DNA from 3 places in the Thalassotalea nanhaiensis genome. Region 1 is predicted to be linked to each of the others. Evidence: predicted binding sites of a transcription regulator. Region 1 holds the regulator's gene; each other region holds the start of a gene.
What was found. The regulator MetJ, encoded in region 1, represses methionine synthesis genes. The targets are predictions, from matches to a motif close to TAGACGTCTAGACGTCTA.
Positions count from the first base shown of each region.

Region 2: serA (phosphoglycerate dehydrogenase) is a predicted target of MetJ. The motif match lies at 1,426-1,443, and genes of this name have one in related genera.
Region 3: metA (homoserine O-acetyltransferase MetA) is a predicted target of MetJ. The motif match lies at 1,264-1,281, and genes of this name have one in related genera.

Region 1 covers NZ_CP134146.1:261,033-264,324, forward strand. The annotation lists gene bluB (5,6-dimethylbenzimidazole synthase) at 1-37, opposite strand, end outside; gene RI845_RS01200 (BlaI/MecI/CopY family transcriptional regulator) at 214-588, shown strand; gene RI845_RS01205 (M56 family metallopeptidase) at 581-1,786, shown strand; gene metJ (met regulon transcriptional regulator MetJ) at 1,899-2,225, opposite strand; gene metB (cystathionine gamma-synthase) at 2,430-3,292, shown strand, end outside.
Region 2 covers NZ_CP134146.1:3,378,669-3,381,960, forward strand. The annotation lists gene RI845_RS14580 (5-formyltetrahydrofolate cyclo-ligase) at 1-390, shown strand, start outside; gene rpiA (ribose-5-phosphate isomerase RpiA) at 494-1,150, shown strand; gene serA (phosphoglycerate dehydrogenase) at 1,531-2,760, shown strand; gene RI845_RS14595 (GNAT family N-acetyltransferase) at 2,811-3,292, shown strand, end outside.
Region 3 covers NZ_CP134146.1:1,016,666-1,019,957, forward strand. The annotation lists gene recA (recombinase RecA) at 1-926, shown strand, start outside; gene metA (homoserine O-acetyltransferase MetA) at 1,345-2,256, shown strand; gene metH (methionine synthase) at 2,290-3,292, shown strand, end outside.

The sequences.
Region 1 (3,292 bases):
TGTAAACGGCGTCGCGTTCTGTTTGGTTAATGTTCACTGGAGTCACAAACTAATAAGTTGTAAGGGAGTTGGCTAATGATATAGAGGTTGAGTTAAACCGCCAATAATTTTCTTGCTTTGATTGATTATGATGAAATTTTATGCAAAATAAATTTGCACTTATCAATTACATGTGTAATCCTTATTTAAATTACAAGTGTAATCGATGGGCATATGATAGAAATAAGTAAAGCAGAATTTGAAGTATTGGAAGCTCTTTGGATGAATTATCCCGCGAGTGCCAATGACATTATTAACAAATTAAATGAAGAAAAGACCTGGCACGACAAAACCGTTAAAACACTTTTAAACCGCATGGTGAAAAAGGGTGCAATAAGTTTTGAAAAGCAACAAAGGCACTATTTATATTCACCCCTGTTAGAGCGAGAATCTTACACCTACAAAGAAGGCAAGAGTTTAGTCGAGCGCTTTTTTGGAGGAAGAATTGCACCTTTGGTTGCTGGTTTTGCAAAAACTGAAAAGTTATCAAAAGACGACATTGATGACCTGAAAAAAGTAATTGCTCAATGGGAGAAGGATAATGATTGATTGGCTTATTGAGCAGCAACTTGTCTTGTCTTCATTATTAATAGTACTGATTTTTTGTGAAACAAAACTGTTGCCGGCACTTGGCGCAAAATTTTGCTATGGCTTATACGCGGCGATACCCGTGGCATTAGTATTGGCTAATATGCCAGAGATATTAAAACCTGAACTTGCACCGCAAATAAGCCGTTATTTAGTGGCAATTAATAACAATAATGTAGCAATAGATAACAGCGTTATTTGGTTGACCGCTTGGTGCGTAGGTTGCTTTATTGTTATTGCCTCAAGCACTTTTTCACACCTGCAATTGCGAACTGCAGAAGTAGCGATAAAGCCGAACAGTAATACTGAAGCGCTTAACTTACCTGATTCATTAACCCCCTATGTAAGTAAGCATGTGGCAAGTCCGTTATTAATAGGATTACTTTTTCCAAAACTCATATTGCCAAAAAATTATTTGCAGATGTACAGCGCAAAACAGTTGGCCATGGTGATAGAGCACGAAGTTGTGCATTTTAAACGCCAGGATACTCGCTGTAATTTTATCGCGCTGATCTTATTAAGCCTATTTTGGTTTAACCCATTAATGTGGCTTGGTTATAAAAGCTTTAGAAGGCTGCAAGAAATCTCTTGTGATGAGAGCGTTTTAACTGACAAAAATACCGATGAAAAAATTCAATACAGTAAAGCGATGTTACTTAGTATCGAAAATACTAATAACCAGCTTTATGCATACACCCACTACACAGAGAAGCAAACTATGTTAAAAAGATTAAATTTTATTAAACAAAAACAACAGAACAAGCCTTTCGTTAAAGTTACTATGTTAGCGCTTATAGCAAGTTTATTAAGCAGTATGGCCATTGCCGAAAATACTCCCGCAGCTAAAAGTGCCGATGAGGTTGTTGCACCTGTAATGCGAGTTGAGCCAATTTACCCAGAAAAAGCGGTAAAAGAGAATTTAAATGGCTCTGTGGTTTTACAGTTTGATGTAACTGCTGCCGGTAAAGTAGAGAATGTAATTGTGATAAACGCAGAGCCTAAAAAGATATTCGACAAGTCAGCGAAAATAGCCTTAAGGCAGTGGCAATACCAAAGCTCTAGTCATGGTTTGAAGAACCAACTTGTACAATTAGATTTTGTGACTAAAAACAATGAAAAATCTGAAAGTTTAGTCGAACGAATTAAAGTGACCCAGTAAGCCTTTATTAATTAAACGACACAAACAAAAACAGCACCTAATTAGGTGCTGTTTTTTTGCTTATCCTCCTGAACCATGTATGGGGTAAAAGGAGGATTGATTAAGCAATTACTTATTCTTGTTCTTCATACTCAGAAAAGTCTGTAACGCCTTGCTCTTCTAGAATTTTACGAACACTTTCCGGTAAGATTTGCTCATTACCTTTAGCTAAATCACTATCGTCTGGTAATGGTTGCCCCGTAAACGCATGTAAAAATGCTTCACAAAGTAATTCACTATTTGTGGCGTGACGCAAATTTTGCACTTGTCTGCGTGTTCTTTCGTCAGTTAGAACTTTTAATACACGCAACGGTATAGATACAGTGATTTTTTTAACTTGCTCACTTTTTTTACCGTGTTGTGCATAAGGATTGATGTATTCCCCATTCCATTCAGCCATCGATATTCCCCATTAATATAAATTTTCTAAATCTTTCTTGTTATATATAAATTGTACTAGCTATAGATTTCTAGTCAACATCTAAAAGCAAAGATGTTTAGATGGCTAAAACTTCTTGACCTTGGAGGTGAATACGTTTAGATTTATAGACGTCTAAACATCTAGTTTTAAATTTACACCAAAATAACTGACGAAGAGCTGATTATGAAACACGATAAATTGAATACAATAGCTGTACAAGCTGGCATAAATAGTGATGAACATCATGGTGCTGTTGTACCTGCTATGCATTTATCGAGCACCTATAGTTTAAAAGGCTTTAATGAAAAGCGTCAGTATGATTATTCTCGTAGCGGTAACCCAACCCGTACAACACTCGCTGAGGTGATTGCCGATTTGGAAGGTGGCACAACTGGTGTGATTACCAGTACCGGTATGTCTGCAATTCATTTGGTATGCCAATTACTTACCAGTGAAGATACCTTGCTTATTCCACATGATTGTTATGGTGGCAGTTATCGTTTATTTACTCATTTAGCCGCGCGCGGAGTATTTAAGTTACAGGTAGTGGACCAAACAAATGAGCAGCAACTTAATGAAGCACTTGCGCAAAAGCCTAAGTTGGTGTTGTTAGAAACACCGAGTAATCCATTGTTACGTCTTGTTGATATCGCAAAAATTTGTCAGCAAGCGAAAGCTGTCGGCGCCTTGGTTGCGGTAGACAACACCTTTTTATCACCTTTATTACAACGCCCGTTAGACCTAGGTGCAGACATTGTTATTCATTCAACCACCAAATTTATCAATGGTCACTCAGATGTAGTAGGCGGTGCGGTGGTTACCAAAGACGCTGAGCTTGGAGAAACATTAACGTGGTGGGCAAATTGTATTGGTATTACCGGCTCACCATTTGATAGCTATTTAACCCTGCGCGGCATTAAAACTTTGCCGATTCGTTTAAAGCAGCATGACGAAAATACCAAGCAATTAGTACAGTTTTTACAAAGCCACCCGGCTATTAACACTATTCATTACCCAGGTTTGGTAGACCACCCTGGGCATGACAT
Region 2 (3,292 bases), 1.2 Mb from region 1:
GTTTACTTGCCGGTAATACATCCGTTTTGTAAGGGCCATTTGTTGTTTTTGCATTATCAGCCTACAACCAAGTTAGTAAGCAATAAATATGGCATTTTTGAACCTAAGTTAAATGTAGCTAATGTGCTGCCGGTAAATCAATTGGATGTGTTAATAACGCCACTGGTAGCATTTGACAACCAAGGTGATCGCATTGGTATGGGCGGTGGTTTTTATGATAGAACGTTAGCCAACTGGCACCATCAAACTAAGCGACAAACAAGGCTGCAACAGCTTGAAGCAAAACAGATAAAGCCTTTCCCTATCGGCGTAGCCCATCACTGTCAAAAAATAGCGAAAGTACCAGTTGAACCTTGGGACATCCGTTTACCAGAAATTTTAACGCCTTAAATCACAGCTATTTTCTAAATTAAATATTTAACCGCAACACATACAAGGTTATAATCTGTGCAATCAATATCTATATACATACAAACACCGAACAGGACTGATAATGACCCAAGATGAAATGAAAAAAGCCGCTGCAATAAAAGCATTAGAATTTGTTGAGCAAGACAGCATCGTTGGTGTGGGCACAGGCTCAACGGTAAATCATTTTATCGACGCTTTAGCCACAATAAAACACACGATAGTTGGCGCAGTATCAAGTTCAGAAGCATCTACCGAGCGATTAAAAGGCTACGGCATTGAAGTGTTCGACTTAAACTCGGTTGACGATTTATCGGTATATGTAGACGGCGCAGATGAAATTACCGAGCACATGCATATGATCAAAGGCGGCGGTGCAGCCCTAACCCGTGAGAAAATTGTTGCAGCTGTTGCTAAAAAATTCGTTTGTATTTGTGATGAAAGCAAACAAGTTGGCGTATTAGGCAATTTTCCATTACCGGTTGAAGTTATTCCAATGGCGCGCAGCTACGTTGCACGTGAATTAGTAAAACTTGGTGGCGACCCAGTCTACCGAGAAGGTGTTATTACCGATAACGGTAATGTCATTTTAGATGTGTATAACATGCAAATTTTAAATCCGGTAGAAATGGAAACTAAAATTAATGCCTTAGTTGGCGTAGTAACCAATGGTTTATTTGCTGATCGCGGTGCAGATGTATTGGTACTTGGTACGCCTAATGGCAGCAAGGTGATTAGTTAACCTAAGCTAAGTAAGCACCTTAATAAAAATAAAGGCAGTTTTACTGCCTTTATTTTTAACGGTAAATTAATCGTATAAAGCATCCCCCACCTAGCCTTCACCGAATAATATTCTAAACATACCTAATACACAGTATTAAAGTCACCTTGGATAAAAATTTCCGATTTAAATAAAAACCAGAAAAAACACAACTTTGCTCTGTTATAAAATAGAGTAAAATGCACTAAAATAGTTCTTTCGAGTTTTAACTCTATATGTTAGTTTATAACCTCATTCAGATATCTAGCCATCTAAAACCGTTAGATTTTACCAACCCAATTTGTTATTTAATATGCATGCTGAATAATATTCAGTGGCAGTACATAAAGAGTTAATCAGCTATGACCAGAAAATCTTTGCACAAAGACAAAATTAAAATCCTTCTTCTTGAAGGCGTACACCAATCAGCTTTAGAAGTACTAAAGACGAACGGTTATAGCAACATTGAATACGTAAAAAGCGCATTGGATGATGAAGAGCTGAAAGAAAAAATTAAAGACGTACACTTTATTGGTATTCGCTCACGCACCCAGTTAACTGACGATGTAATCGCTTGTGCTAACAAACTAGCCGCTATTGGCTGTTTTTGTATTGGTACTAACCAAGTAAATATTGAAGCTGCGCAAATTCGCGGTATTCCAGTATTTAACGCACCGTTTTCAAATACTCGTTCAGTGGCAGAATTAGTATTAGGCGAAACGTTGTTATTACTGCGTGGTATTCCAGAAAAAAGCGCCCTTGCCCATAGAGGTGTTTGGCAAAAATCTGCGGTTGGCTCTGTTGAAGCTCGTGGTAAAACCTTAGGTATTATTGGTTACGGTCACATTGGTACACAGTTAGGTATTTTAGCCGAGCATGTTGGCATGCGCGTTAAGTTTTACGACATTGAAACCAAACTTCCACTTGGTAACGCCAGCCAAGTAGATAGCATGACCGAATTATTAAACATTGCCGATGTTATTACCTTACACGTGCCAGAAACTGCTTCTACACAAAATATGATGGGTGTTGCAGAGTTTGATGCGATGAAACAAGGCGCCATATTTATTAATGCCGCGCGCGGTACTGTGGTTGACATTGATGCACTGGCCGAAGCGCTTGAGTCGAAAAAACTGGGCGGCGCGGCAATTGATGTATTCCCGGTAGAGCCGGGTTCAAATGATGAAGAGTTTGTTTCTCCACTGCGCGCCTTTGATAATGTTATTTTAACGCCGCACATTGGTGGGAGCACCAAAGAAGCACAAGAAAACATTGGCCGTGAAGTATCAGGTAAAATTGTTAAGTACTCAGACAATGGCTCAACGTTATCTGCGGTTAACTTCCCGGAAGTATCACTGCCAGCTCATACTGACCGTTCACGTTTGTTCCATATACATCACAACCAACCGGGTGTATTAACGCAAATTAACCAAGCGTTTGCCGAGCGTGACATCAACATTGCCGCGCAGTATTTACAAACTGACGATAAAATTGGTTACGTAGTTATCGATGTTGAATCACATTATTCTGAAACCGCATTAAAAGAATTAAAAGCGATTGATGGCACAATTCGCGCACGTTTAATTCACTAGTTGATTTATGACTTAGTAAAGATTAATTTAGGTAATATAAACAAACTTGAATGAATCAAATGCCAGAACAAGCTAAAGCCGACTGTAGTATTAATGCCACAGTCGGTTTTTTAATTAACACTACCAAGCTAACCATGTTACCGCTTTCAGCGGCAGACAAAACGCTATACCAACAACTGTATTGCAACGCTGAAGTGTGCAAGCATATTGGCGGCGTAATAAGTGCTGAACAGGCACAAGTAAGTTTTGAACGCAGCATCAAACAAAACCGAACTGGTAAACGTTTAACTTGGGTGATTAGGGATAAATACAGTCATCAACGTTTAGGTATTTGTGCCTGTGTTTGGCCAAAAGAGCCAGCTAAACAAAACCATGATAATAACAGCCCCACCATAAATACTGACAATACGGCTGAATTAGGATTACTACTGTTACCACAGTTTTGCGGTAACGGCATTGCGGTAGATGTGCTAAATGCGTTAACCACGTATGGTTTGTCTACATTACAGTTACAGCAGTTAACGTTACATTG
Region 3 (3,292 bases), 760 kb from region 1:
ACGTAGAAACTATTTCTACTGGTTCGCTTGCGTTAGACGTTGCACTTGGTGCGGGTGGTTTGCCAATGGGACGTGTTGTTGAAATCTATGGTCCAGAATCAAGTGGTAAAACAACGCTTACACTAGAAGTAATTGCTGAAGCGCAACGCAATGGTAAAGTATGTGCGTTCGTTGATGCCGAGCATGCCCTTGACCCAATTTATGCTGAAAAGCTTGGTGTAAACATTAATGAGTTATTGGTTTCGCAACCAGATACTGGTGAACAAGCGTTAGAAATTGTTGATATGTTAAGCCGCTCTGGTGCTGTTGACGTAATCGTAGTCGACTCTGTTGCAGCTCTTACACCTAAAGCTGAAATTGAAGGCGATATGGGCGATAGCCACATGGGTCTACAGGCTCGTATGTTGTCACAAGCAATGCGTAAGCTTACAGGTAACCTTAAGCAATCTAATACAATGCTTATTTTTATTAACCAGATCCGTATGAAGATCGGTGTAATGTTTGGAAACCCTGAAACCACCACTGGTGGTAATGCGTTGAAGTTCTATGCATCAGTTCGTTTAGATATTCGTCGTATCGGTGCGGTTAAAGAAGGTGATGAAATCACCGGTAATGAAACACGAGTTAAAGTGGTTAAAAACAAAATTGCCCCTCCATTTAAACAAGCTGAATTCCAAATATTATACGGTCAAGGTATTAATAGTTTAGGTGAGTTAATCGACCTTGGTGTTAAGCACAAAATGGTAGAAAAAGCGGGTGCATGGTATAGCTGTATGGGCGAACGTATCGGCCAAGGTAAAGCAAATGCGACCAAATACCTTGTAGAAAACCCTGCAATGGCAAAAGAGTTAGACGCTAAATTACGTGGCTTATTACTTACTGCCGCTAAAGATACTGAAGAAGAAGCAGTAGCTGAAACTGAATAGTATTCAAACAGCTCACTATGATTAATAAAACCCGCTCAATTGAGCGGGTTTTTTACTTCAGGGACGAAGTAATGCCAACCTGACAGGGATGTTACAAGGTTGGCTCACTTCAGGGACGAAGGAATGCCAACCTGACAGGGATGTTACAAGGTTGACTCACTTCAGGGACGAAGAAATACAACCCCAACGTACAGTGTTATTCATATCCTAGATAACAACTCCTGCATTATTTCATCGTCTTTAATCCAACTACTAACACATTCCTTAAAGATTCATCTATGTGAAGAATGTGTTCTCGCGTTCATCATTCTCAACTGATAATAAAAAAAATCTTATTTAGACGTCTATACGTTTAGATGTTGACATTTCTATACGGATGAGTAGTATTAAGTTTTTCCTATTTAAAAGGTTTGAGTTAATGCCGATTAAAATCCCTGACCAACTTCCTGCACTGGCAGTTCTCGCGAATGAGAACATCTTTGTCATGTCTGAAAATAGGGCGGTTAATCAAGACATTCGACCTATGCAAGTTGCGATATTAAATTTAATGCCGAATAAAATTGAGGCTGAGATACAAATATTGCGCATGCTTTCCAATACGCCGCTGCAAATAAATATTGAATTTGTACGTTTAAATTTGAATGAATCTAAAAATACGCCAAAGGCACACTTAGATGAATTTTACTGCTTGTTCGATGATATTAAGCATAAGCATTATGACGGTTTAATAGTAACGGGCGCGCCTTTAGGCCAACTTAACTATGAAGATGTTTCTTATTGGGACAAAATCACCGAAGTGTTTGACTGGGCACACGCTAATGTTACTTCGACTATGTATTCCTGTTGGGCTGCACACGCTGCACTATACTATCGCTATGGGTTAAATCGTAGATTACGAGATAAAAAACTGTCAGGTGTGTACCAGCATCAAACGTTAGATTCTATGGAACCATTAACTAGGGGCTATGAAGAAGAGTTTTCAGTGCCACACTCTCGTTATGGCGAGATTGATAAAGCAATTTATAAAAGTGTGAATGAACTGAATGTACTTGCTGAGTCTGATCAGGCTGGAGTTTATCTTGTGGCGACAAAAGATAAAAAACATGTATTTGTTACCGGTCACCCTGAGTACGATGCCAGTACGTTAAGTGATGAATACCAACGCGATGTAAAAGCAGGCCTAAGCTCTTTTATACCCGAAAATTATTTTAAATGTGATGATGTAAATATTGCCCCGAAAAACAAATGGCGGAGCCATGGCTGTTTACTCTTTAGCAATTGGCTAAATTATTATGTTTATCAAATTACTCCATACAACCTTGAAAATTAGCTCAAACAGCAATTATTAAATTAAGATCCAGGAATTATTACGGTGAAATCTCCAACAAGCATTTTATTAGAGCAACAATTACAAGAGCGAATTTTAGTCCTTGATGGTGCTATGGGTACCATGATCCAAGATCATAAGTTTGAAGAGCAAGACTATCGAGGTGAACGGTTTGTCGACTGGCACTGTGATGTAAAAGGTAATAATGATTTATTGTCTATAACTCAGAGTGAAGTCATTAAAGACATACATCGTCAATATTTGCTTGCTGGTGCTGATATTATTGAAACCAATACCTTTAACTCGACTACTATTGCCATGGCCGATTACGACATGGAAGATATTAGCCGTGAAATAAACTTGGTATCAGCTCAAATTGCACGAGAAGTTGCAGATGAAATTAGTTTAACAACGCCTACAAAACCGCGTTTTGTTGCCGGTGTGTTAGGACCAACTAACCGTACGTGTTCTATTTCTCCTGATGTTAATAACCCGGCGTTTCGAAATGTCAGTTTTGATGAACTAAAAGATGCCTATGTAGAATCTATTGAAGCCTTGATTGAAGGTGGCGTAGATATAATCATGCTGGAAACCATCTTTGATACGCTTAATGCAAAAGCCGCCGTGTTTGCTGTAGAGCAAGTCTTTGCAGATATTGGCTATCGTTTACCTTTGATGATTTCAGGTACGATAACCGATGCATCAGGACGAACGCTATCTGGGCAAACGACTGAAGCATTTTATAACTCGTTACGTCACGCAAATCCAATTTCATTTGGTTTAAACTGTGCCCTTGGCCCCGTTGAGCTTAGACAGTACGTAGAAGAGTTAAGCAATATTTCTGATTTTGCAGTTTCTGCCCATCCCAATGCTGGCTTACCGAACGCGTTTGGCGAATACGACTTTACTGTTGATGATATGAATAAGCATATTATTGAATGGGCTCAATCTGGATTTTTAAATATAGTTGGCGGCTGTTGCGGGACAACTCCGGCACATATTAAAGGCATTGCTGATAGTGTCGCTAATGTAACTCCAC